Regions from separate parts of the Streptomyces sp. 840.1 genome, predicted to be linked through region 2. Evidence: riboswitches for the same ligand, from Rfam matches in the RefSeq annotation. Region 2 holds a riboswitch; the other holds the start of a gene.
The links. A riboswitch is a leader RNA that binds a small molecule or an ion and turns the genes downstream of it on or off. The one in region 2 is predicted to bind cyclic di-AMP.

Region 1: another riboswitch for cyclic di-AMP. It lies ahead of EDD93_RS29590 (C40 family peptidase); the one in region 2 lies ahead of EDD93_RS30245 (LysM peptidoglycan-binding domain-containing protein).

Annotation. Positions count from the first base shown of each region.
Region 1 is NZ_RJUU01000002.1:716,923-721,127, reverse strand. It holds gene EDD93_RS29605 (LuxR family transcriptional regulator) at 1-2, shown strand, start outside; gene EDD93_RS29600 (ATP-dependent Clp protease proteolytic subunit) at 297-932, shown strand; gene EDD93_RS29595 (hypothetical protein) at 940-1,248, shown strand; cyclic di-AMP (ydaO/yuaA leader) riboswitch at 1,554-1,750, shown strand; gene EDD93_RS29590 (C40 family peptidase) at 1,754-2,227, shown strand; gene EDD93_RS29585 (LysE family translocator) at 2,262-2,924, opposite strand; gene EDD93_RS29580 (LysR family transcriptional regulator) at 2,997-3,941, shown strand; gene EDD93_RS29575 (ATP-binding protein) at 3,967-4,205, opposite strand, start outside.
Region 2 is NZ_RJUU01000002.1:908,838-913,042, forward strand. It holds gene EDD93_RS30235 (DUF998 domain-containing protein) at 1-607, shown strand, start outside; gene EDD93_RS30240 (FABP family protein) at 748-1,308, shown strand; cyclic di-AMP (ydaO/yuaA leader) riboswitch at 2,029-2,214, shown strand; gene EDD93_RS30245 (LysM peptidoglycan-binding domain-containing protein) at 2,220-3,137, shown strand; gene EDD93_RS30250 (FG-GAP repeat protein) at 3,333-4,205, shown strand, end outside.

The sequences.
Region 1 (4,205 bases), 190 kb from region 2:
GATGCAGGCCCTGGCCTGATTCGCCCGGGTGCGGCCGGGATTCGAGAGCGTCGTCCCTCACCGCCCCACCCCTCCCCCGGCTTCAGCGGGGCTGAGCAGCCTTTCATCAGAACCGCGTGGCGGATCCGCGGGATGTCCACGCTGGGCGAACAGCAACAACGGGCTCCGGCACTGGACTTCAGTGGATCACTGGGCCATGCTCCCATCAGAACGTTCTGTACGTCCTGTACGTTTTTTACGGACGCGCGCGGCGCCCTTCCCAGGCCCCCGCGCGCCCCGGAGGAGAGGTCTTCGCCATGTACCGCCCCGCCGCACGCCACGTACTGCCCGAGTTCACCGAGCGCACGTCCCAGGGGACCCGCACGCTGGACCCGTACTCCAAGCTGCTGGCCGAACGGGTCATCTTCCTGGGCACTCCGGTCGACGACATCGCGGCCAGTGACCTGGTCGCACAGTTCATGTACCTGGAGTACGACGCACCCGACCGGCCCATCCAGCTCTACATCAACTCGCCCGGCGGCTCGTTCGCGGCGATGACGGCGGTGTACGACACGATGGAGTACCTGACCTGCGAGGTGGAGACCTTCTGCCTCGGCCAGGCGGGTGCCGGCGCTGCCGTGCTGCTGGCCGCGGGAGCTCCCGGCCGCCGGCACGCGCTGCCCGGGGCGCGGGTCGTGGTGCAGCAGCCCGAACTCGCCGAGCCCGTGCAGGGACAGCCGTCCGACCTGGAGATCGAGGCGCGGGAACTGCTGCGGATGCGCGAGATGCTGACGGGCATGCTGGCCCGTCACACCGGCCGCCCCGCCGAGGAGATCACCGCCGACACCGATCGCGATCTCATCCTCGACGCCGAGGGCGCCAAGGCGTACGGACTGGTCGACCACATCGTGCAGAACCGCGGGCCCGCGGCGCTGCCGTCCGTCACGAGGTGAACCGCTGATGCAGCCACCGGATTTCCCGCCGCTGCCCGCCCTGACCCGCGCGGAGGGCGAGTTCATCGACCGCTATCTGGAGGTCGTCGACCAGCTGGGCCGGATCAACCCGGCCCGCGCGGACAGTACCTACGGCGCCTTGCGCGCCGCACAGGCGCTCGCCTCGCACGCGGTGGCGCTTCGGGACGCGCTCGCGCTGATGCACGAGCGGGGCGAGAGGCAGATCCACTCCGCCACGTTGACGCGGGCGTTACGGGTGCTGGACGGCGAGCGCCGCGCCGGGCGGCTCACCGTGCCACCCGACCCGCCGAGTTGATCAACTCCCCTGCGCCGACACGCCCGACGGGTGGATCAATTTCTCTCGCTCGTTCGGCGTAGGTGTTACCTCGCACGAGGGACAGGTCAACTTGCGCTTTCGAGGTGGACCATGGGTGAAATCTCCCGTTCCACCCCTGGTACCGCAACGGCTGGAGAAGTGCGGCGACTCCCCAGAAGACCCCCTGTCCACCCGAACGGGTCAGCCGTGACGAGCCTCACATATCACCGTTTCACCTCGGAAATCCGGCGTTCGGTGAGTCAAGATCCCTGGGACGACAAGCCCCCGCCACCGCGGCGGGGCGGTCCGGGCGGACGCCGAGTCCTGCCGCTGTCCGGATGCCTGGTCGACAGGAGTGGATCGGCAGGAGTGGAGGACCCAAGCACAACGGGCCGACCGGACTTCCGGTCGTCCCTCGGGGTGAAGCCGCCTTGTGCGGCCGGGCGACTTCGCCGGCCCGAACCCGACAGGTCATCCTTCACAGGCGGCTGACGAAGGGTTGCGCATGACTGCGCAGGTTCATGTCCCGTCTCTCCTCGCTCGGGCCACGACGGCCTCGATCATGACGCTCGCCGCCGTCGGCGGCACGCTGTTCGTCCCCGGCGCCGTGACCGACGCCCAGGCCGCGACTCATTCGATGAAGGCGCTCAACATCGCCGCGTCGAAGAAGGGATCGCCCTACCGGTGGGGCGCCACCGGACCCAGCCGTTTCGACTGCTCCGGGCTGACGCTCTACTCGTTCAAGAAGGCGGGCAAGAAGCTCCCGCGCACGGCCCAGCAGCAGTACAACAAGACCCGCCACATCTCGGCGTCGAAGCGGCAACGCGGCGATCTGGTCTTCTTCCATTCGGGCCGCAGCATCTTCCACGTGGGCATCTACGCGGGCAGCGGCAAGATCTGGCACTCGCCGAAGACCGGCGCCGTGGTGCGGCTGGAGAAGATCTGGACCAGGAGCGTCTACTACGGCCGGGTCGGCTGACTCCACCGCTCCCCCACCGGACGGACGTCTCCCGTCAGTGCAGCAGGGTGCCGGTCACCAGCACCGCCCCCAGCACGGTGAGTGCCGCGCCGCTGCCGCCCTCGATCGCGCGGGCGGTTCGCGGCCGGCGCAGCCACCGGCCCAGCCGGTCCACCAGGAGCGCCACGGCCGGGAACCAGATCAGGGCCAGCAGCACGACGATCGCGGCGAGCAGCACCGTCCTGGGCAGCGGGGCGGCCCCGGCCGGGACGAACTGCGGAAGCAGGCTGAGGAAGAGCACCGGCGCCTTGGGGTTCAGCGCGTTGGTCAGGAAGCCCTGGCGCAGTGCGCGCCGGGTCCCGACGGCGGCCTCCGCGCTCGCCATGCCGTCGGGGTGGTCCGTCGTGGTCCCGGTGCCGTTCGTCGGCCCCTTTCGGTGCCGGGCCGAGCGCAGCGCGCTGATGCCCAGGTAGAGGACGTACGCCCCGCCCAGGAGTTGCACCGTGCGGAACAGCACCGGCACCGCCACCAGCACGGCGGCCAGCCCGGCCACGGCGAGCGCGGTGTGGACGAGCAGCCCCCCGGCCACGCCGAGCGCGGTCGCCACCCCCGCCGACCGTGAGGCCAGAGCGTTGCGTACGACGACGGTGAAATCCGCTCCGGGCAGCGCGACCATGGCGGCGGCGACTCCGAGGAAGGCGGTCAGCTGGGCATCCATGGCTCCACCCTGGACCCGAACAGCCTTTAGCATGTACTTGCAATCTTGTGGGTCTGCCAAAAGGAATGCTTAATGTACGACCCGACACGGCTGGCGGCGCTGGTGGCGGTCGCCGAGGCCGGTTCGATCACCCGGGCCGCCGCCCGCCTCGGCTACACCGCCCCCGCGCTCTCCCAGCAGCTCGCCAAGCTGGAGCGGGAGGCCGGTGCCGCGCTGCTGGTGCGGCACCACCGGGGCGCCCGGCTGACCGCTGCGGGCGAGCTGCTCGCCGGCCGGGCCCGGCGGGTCCTGGACGAGATGGACCAGGCGCGCCACGAGCTCGCGCGACTGGCCGGGCTCTCCGGCGGGCGCCTGCGGGTCGGCACCTTCACCACGGCCGGCATCCATCTGCTGCCTCCCGTGCTGAGCGCCTTCCGCCGGGCGCACCCGGACGTGGAGCTGATCGTCACGGAGTACGAGCCGCCGGGCGGGGTGGCGGCCGTGGCCGGGGGCGAGGTCGACCTCGCGCTGACGCACGCGTACGAACCGGCCGCCACGGCGCCGCTCCCCTCGGGGCTCAGCGCCGAGCCGCTGCTGGTCGAGGAGCTGGTGCTGATCACCGCGGTCGGTCAGGTGCTGGCCGATGGCAGCGGGCGGCTCCCGGTGACGGACCTGGCGGGCCGGCCGCTGATCAGCAGCGCCCCCACCCATCCGCCTCGGCGCGGGGTGGAGAACGCGCTGGCCGAGGCGGGCGCACTGCCCGCGGTGGTCTGCGAGTCGCCCGGCTACGCCCTGGTGTGCGCACTGGTCAGCGCGGGCATCGGGATCGCGGTGGTGCCGGAGATGGTCGCGGCCATGTCCCCGACGCCGTTGTCGGTGCGGAGGCTGGAGCCGGCGGCGTTCCGGCGGACCATTTCGGTGGTGCACCGCGGTGACCGGTCGAGCGCGGCGGCGGCGACCCTTCGGGCCCTGCTGCGGAGCGGGTTCGGCCGGGCCGCCGCCGCACCCCCGGGGAACCGGGCCGCCGCATCCCAGTGACCCGGGGCGACCTGCTGCGGGCCGGTCAGGTCTGGACGGGGACGCTCCAGGGGAGCGCGATCCAGACGGTCTTGCCGCCGTCGGCGGTGGGTGTGACGGTCAGCCGGCCACCGTACTCCTTGGCCAGCGAGCGGATGATCACCATGCCGCGCCCGTTGTCCTGCTGAACGGCGGCAGGCAGTCGCTGGGGCCAGCGGGGGTGACTGTCCGTCACTCCGAGGTGCAGTTGCTCCTCGCGCTCCAGGCGGAGATCGACGGTGAAGG
Region 2 (4,205 bases):
GAATCAAGTCCTGCTCGTCTGCGGAATGGCCGCCGGCCCTCTCTTCACCGTCGCGTACCTGCTGGAAGGCGCCGGCCGCGTGGGCTACAGACCGCGCCGCCATCCCGTCAGCTCGCTCACCCTCGGCCCTGCCGGGTGGGCACAGACCGTCAACTTCCTCTTCGCGGGCGGGCTGTCGCTGGCCTTCGCTGTGGCTCTGTGGCGTGTCGGGCCCTTCGAGTGGGGCGCCCTGCTGGTCGGCGCGTGGGCGGTCGGTCTGCTGGGAGCAGGCGCCTTCCGGACGGATCCGGTGAGCGGCTACCCGCCCGGCACGCCTGATCGGCTCCGGCGTCACACCCGCGCGGGGGCTCTGCATGACCTGTTCTCCTCCATCGGCTTCCTGGCCCTCGCTGCCGCCTGCTTCGTATACGCCCCGTCCGGCCCGCCCGGCTGGGCCGTCTGCTCGATCGCCTGCGGTGTCCTCTTCGTGGCGACGATGGCCCTGGCCAGTGCCGCGTTCGATCAGCGGCAACGCTGGGTCGACATCGGCGGACTGCTTCAGCGCATCTCGCTGACCATCGGCTGGGCCTGGCAGCTACTGCTCGCCGTGCGCATCCTGAACACCTGAGCAGGCGGGCAAATCCAGGCAGCGGGAGGCCGCGTGTCACGCGAGCCGGAGATCATTCACGGGACAGCCCTTAGGCTGCCAACCGTCGCCGTCGCCTTCGCGCGGCGCCCGTCCCCGTCACCGATCCAGGAGCGCGCAAGATGTCCGACCCCGCCCGGCAGTACCCGTACCCCGACGCGTTCCGGCCGGACGACGCGCCTGCTCCGCACGCGCTGCTCGCACCACTGACCGGGTTCCTGGGCACCTGGACCGGGCAGGGCCGCGGTGAATACCCGACGCTCGCCCAGGAGTTCCGGTACGCGCAGGAGGTGACGTTCAGTCATGACGGGCGCCCCTTCCTCCACTACGAGGCGCGCGCCTGGCTGCTCGACGCGGACGACGCCCCGCTGCGGCCCTCGGCGCGGGAGAGCGGCTGGTGGCGGATGCAGCCGGACGGGCGTGTGGAGGCGCTGATCACTCAGCCCACCGGTGTCGCGGAGATCCTGACGGGCAGTGCTGCGGACGGCGTGGCCGACCTGGCCACCCATCGGGTCGCCCTCGCGCCCACCGCCAAGGAGGTCAGCGCCACACGCCGCCGTTACACGCTGACGGCCGACGGCACGCTCGAATTCGTCCACGACCTCGCGGCTGTCGGCCAGCCGCTCCAGCACCACCTTTCCGCGCTTCTGCGACGCGAGGGGAGCCGGAACCTCTCGCTTTGACCGGGTCGGATCTGCCGTCTGCCGTCTGCCGTCTGCCGTTCGCCGTCGTGTGGGGCGGCGGTCGCCCGTCATCGTCCCGGCCGGCCGTGCCCGCGCTCATGCGCTGGACGGCACGTTCCGCAGCCGGGCCGCGAACGCCCGCGGATGCGTGGTGTTGCCGTTGACGGTGCGGCCGGGTCGGGCGCCACGACCAGCGCGAGCTGCCCCGGGGTTGCCGAGCGCGGCGGGCCGGAGCCGCGGACCTCGTAGTGGAGCGTGGCGCCGTCGGTGTCGAGGAAATCAGGTTCTCCCGGTCGCAGTGGCGGGCGGCGCCCGGAGCGTCGGCCGATGCCCCACACCGTAGTGCATCTATTTAGATGCATCTGTGGAGATGGATTAGAGGCGACGCCGAGCCGGGGTGGCGGGTCGTCACCTCCAGTGAAATGTCCTGATTGAGTGATTAATCGGAATCGTCGTTAATCGCCCACCGAAGACGCTTTTCTGTGGCTCAAAGGGTATGGAGATTGAGCAAATCACCCTTTTCGGGCGCAGTGGTCAGCATCACCTTCCCGGCCCGTGACGCGGTGCGTCCGGCTTCGGTTCCCTGTCGTGCCAAGAAAGTTGACTTGGCTTCGGGGATCTGATTCTGAGCATTTCCTTGAATTGATCTTGCGAATCAATTGCGATCAAGAATTCAGGGCTTGTTCCGCCCGACGCTTTTCGCTTACGGTCACCGTCAATCCGGATGGAACGCCGAATCCTGCCGCCGTCCGGGAACCCGACCACTCACGTACGGCAGGAGCGGGGGACCCAGGTTTGCCGCCGGTCCGGTATCCGGAGCGGCTAGGGGTTAAGTCGCCATCACGTGCGGCCGGACATCTCCAGTCCGAACCCGACAGCTCACCTCGCAGGCGGCGGAGAGGAAATGCGCCATGCCCATCATGGGTAACCACCGTCGTTCCAAGTCCACCTCCCTGACCCGCGGTTTCATCGCCGTGAGCACGGGCGGAGTCGTTCTCGCGCTCCCCCTGATCATGTCCGGGTCCGCTTCTGCCGCACCGGCGCACCCGGTCGTCGCAGAAAAGTCGGCGACCTCGACCGCCTTTGCTGCCAAGGGAATTGCTGCCCACAAGGCCGAGTCCGCCACCTATTCCGTGGTCTCCGGTGATTCGCTTTCCAAGATCGCCCGGGGTCATTCCCTCAGCGGTGGCTGGGAGCGGCTCTACCAGGACAACCGGAGTGTGGTCGGCGGAAACCCCGATCTGATTCACCCGGGCCTCAAGCTGACCATTGGCGCCAAGTCCGCAGCCGCCCCGCACAAGGCCGCGCCGACCGCCGATTCGAAGGCAAAGGCCGCGTCCGAGGCAAAGTCCGCGGCCGACGCGCAGTCGTCCGACCGGTCCGAGAGTGCCGACCGCGCCGACCGTTCCCAGCGGACGGTCACGCCTGTGGCGGAGAAGACCGCCGCCACCGAGACCGTCGCCACCGAGACCGCGGCCACCACTCCCGCACAGGGCGCGACCGCGTACACCGACGACCTCGACGGCTGGATCAAGGAGTCGCTGGCCGTGATGGCCCAGCACGGCATCCCCGGCAGCTACGACAGCATCCACCGCAACATCATCCGCGAGTCCTCCGGCAACCCGCAGATCGTCAACAACTGGGACTCGAACGCGGTCGCCGGCACGCCCTCCAAGGGCCTGCTCCAGGTGATCCAGCCCACCTTCGAGGCCTACCACGTGGCCGGTACGTCGATGGACATCCTCGACCCGGTCGCCAACATCACCGCCGCGTGCAACTACGCCGCGGCCACCTACGGCTCGATCGACAACGTCTTCGGCGCCTACTGACATACCCCGGCCCCCACCTTCGGGAGGAGCCGGGCGCAGGGGTGGGAGGGAGCCACGTGGCTCCCTCCCACCCCTTTCGCGTGCCGTACAACCCTTGCGGCCCACAGGCGGTCGAACGGGACGCGGGGAAGGCAACGGGCCCTTCCCCGCGTCCCCCCGGACTCGCCCGGTCATCCTTGAACCGAGGAGCCGCTCGTGCGCACCAACCGCTCGGCCGCCGTTGTCGCGGCCGCCTGTCTCCTGACGGCGGTGGCCGGCATCGCTGCCCCCGCCGCCCACGCCGGTACTCCCGGCGGAACGCACGCGAACGACCGCAACAGCGATTTCGACGGCGACGGCTACGACGACGTGCTCACCGGCGCGCCGGGCGGCACCGTCGGCGGGAAGAAGGGCGCGGGGTACGTCACCGTGCAGTACGGCTCGCCCACCGGCACCGGAACGGCCCGCGCGGCCGTCCTCAGCCAGAACACCGCCGGTGTACCGGGGGCCGCCGAGGCGGGCGACGGCTTCGGCCGGGCCCTCGCCACCGGCGACCTCGACGGGGACGGCTACGACGACGCGGTCGTCGGCGTACCCGGTGAGGACGTCGAGCCGGTGACCGACGCGGGCGGCGCCGTCGTGCTGTGGGGCTCCGCGAAGGGGCTCACGGGCGCGGCGGGCGACTGGCTGCAGGCCGACGCTCCCACGGCCGGTGCCAGGTTCGCCGGCGCCCTCGCGGCGGCCCACTTCAGCCCCGACATCCCCGGCGACCAGCTCGCCGTGACCGACCACGACGACCTCACGCTCTACCAGTACGACGCGGCCGCGCGCCGGGCATCCGCACCCCCGCCGCCCCTCTCCCACCAGCGGCTCCCCGGCACGCCGGGCCGCCCGATCCTGCCGGGGGCGATGACCACCGGCGACTACGACGGCAACGGCCTCGCCGACCTCGTCGTCTCCGGAGTCACCGGGGGCGACGAACCGGGGTACGGCTGGTCCGCGCTCTTCCTGGCCGAGGTCCAGGGCCTGCGCTACGACCGGGACCTGCGTGGCGGCCCGGCCGTCGCGTCCGGTGACATCAACGGCGAC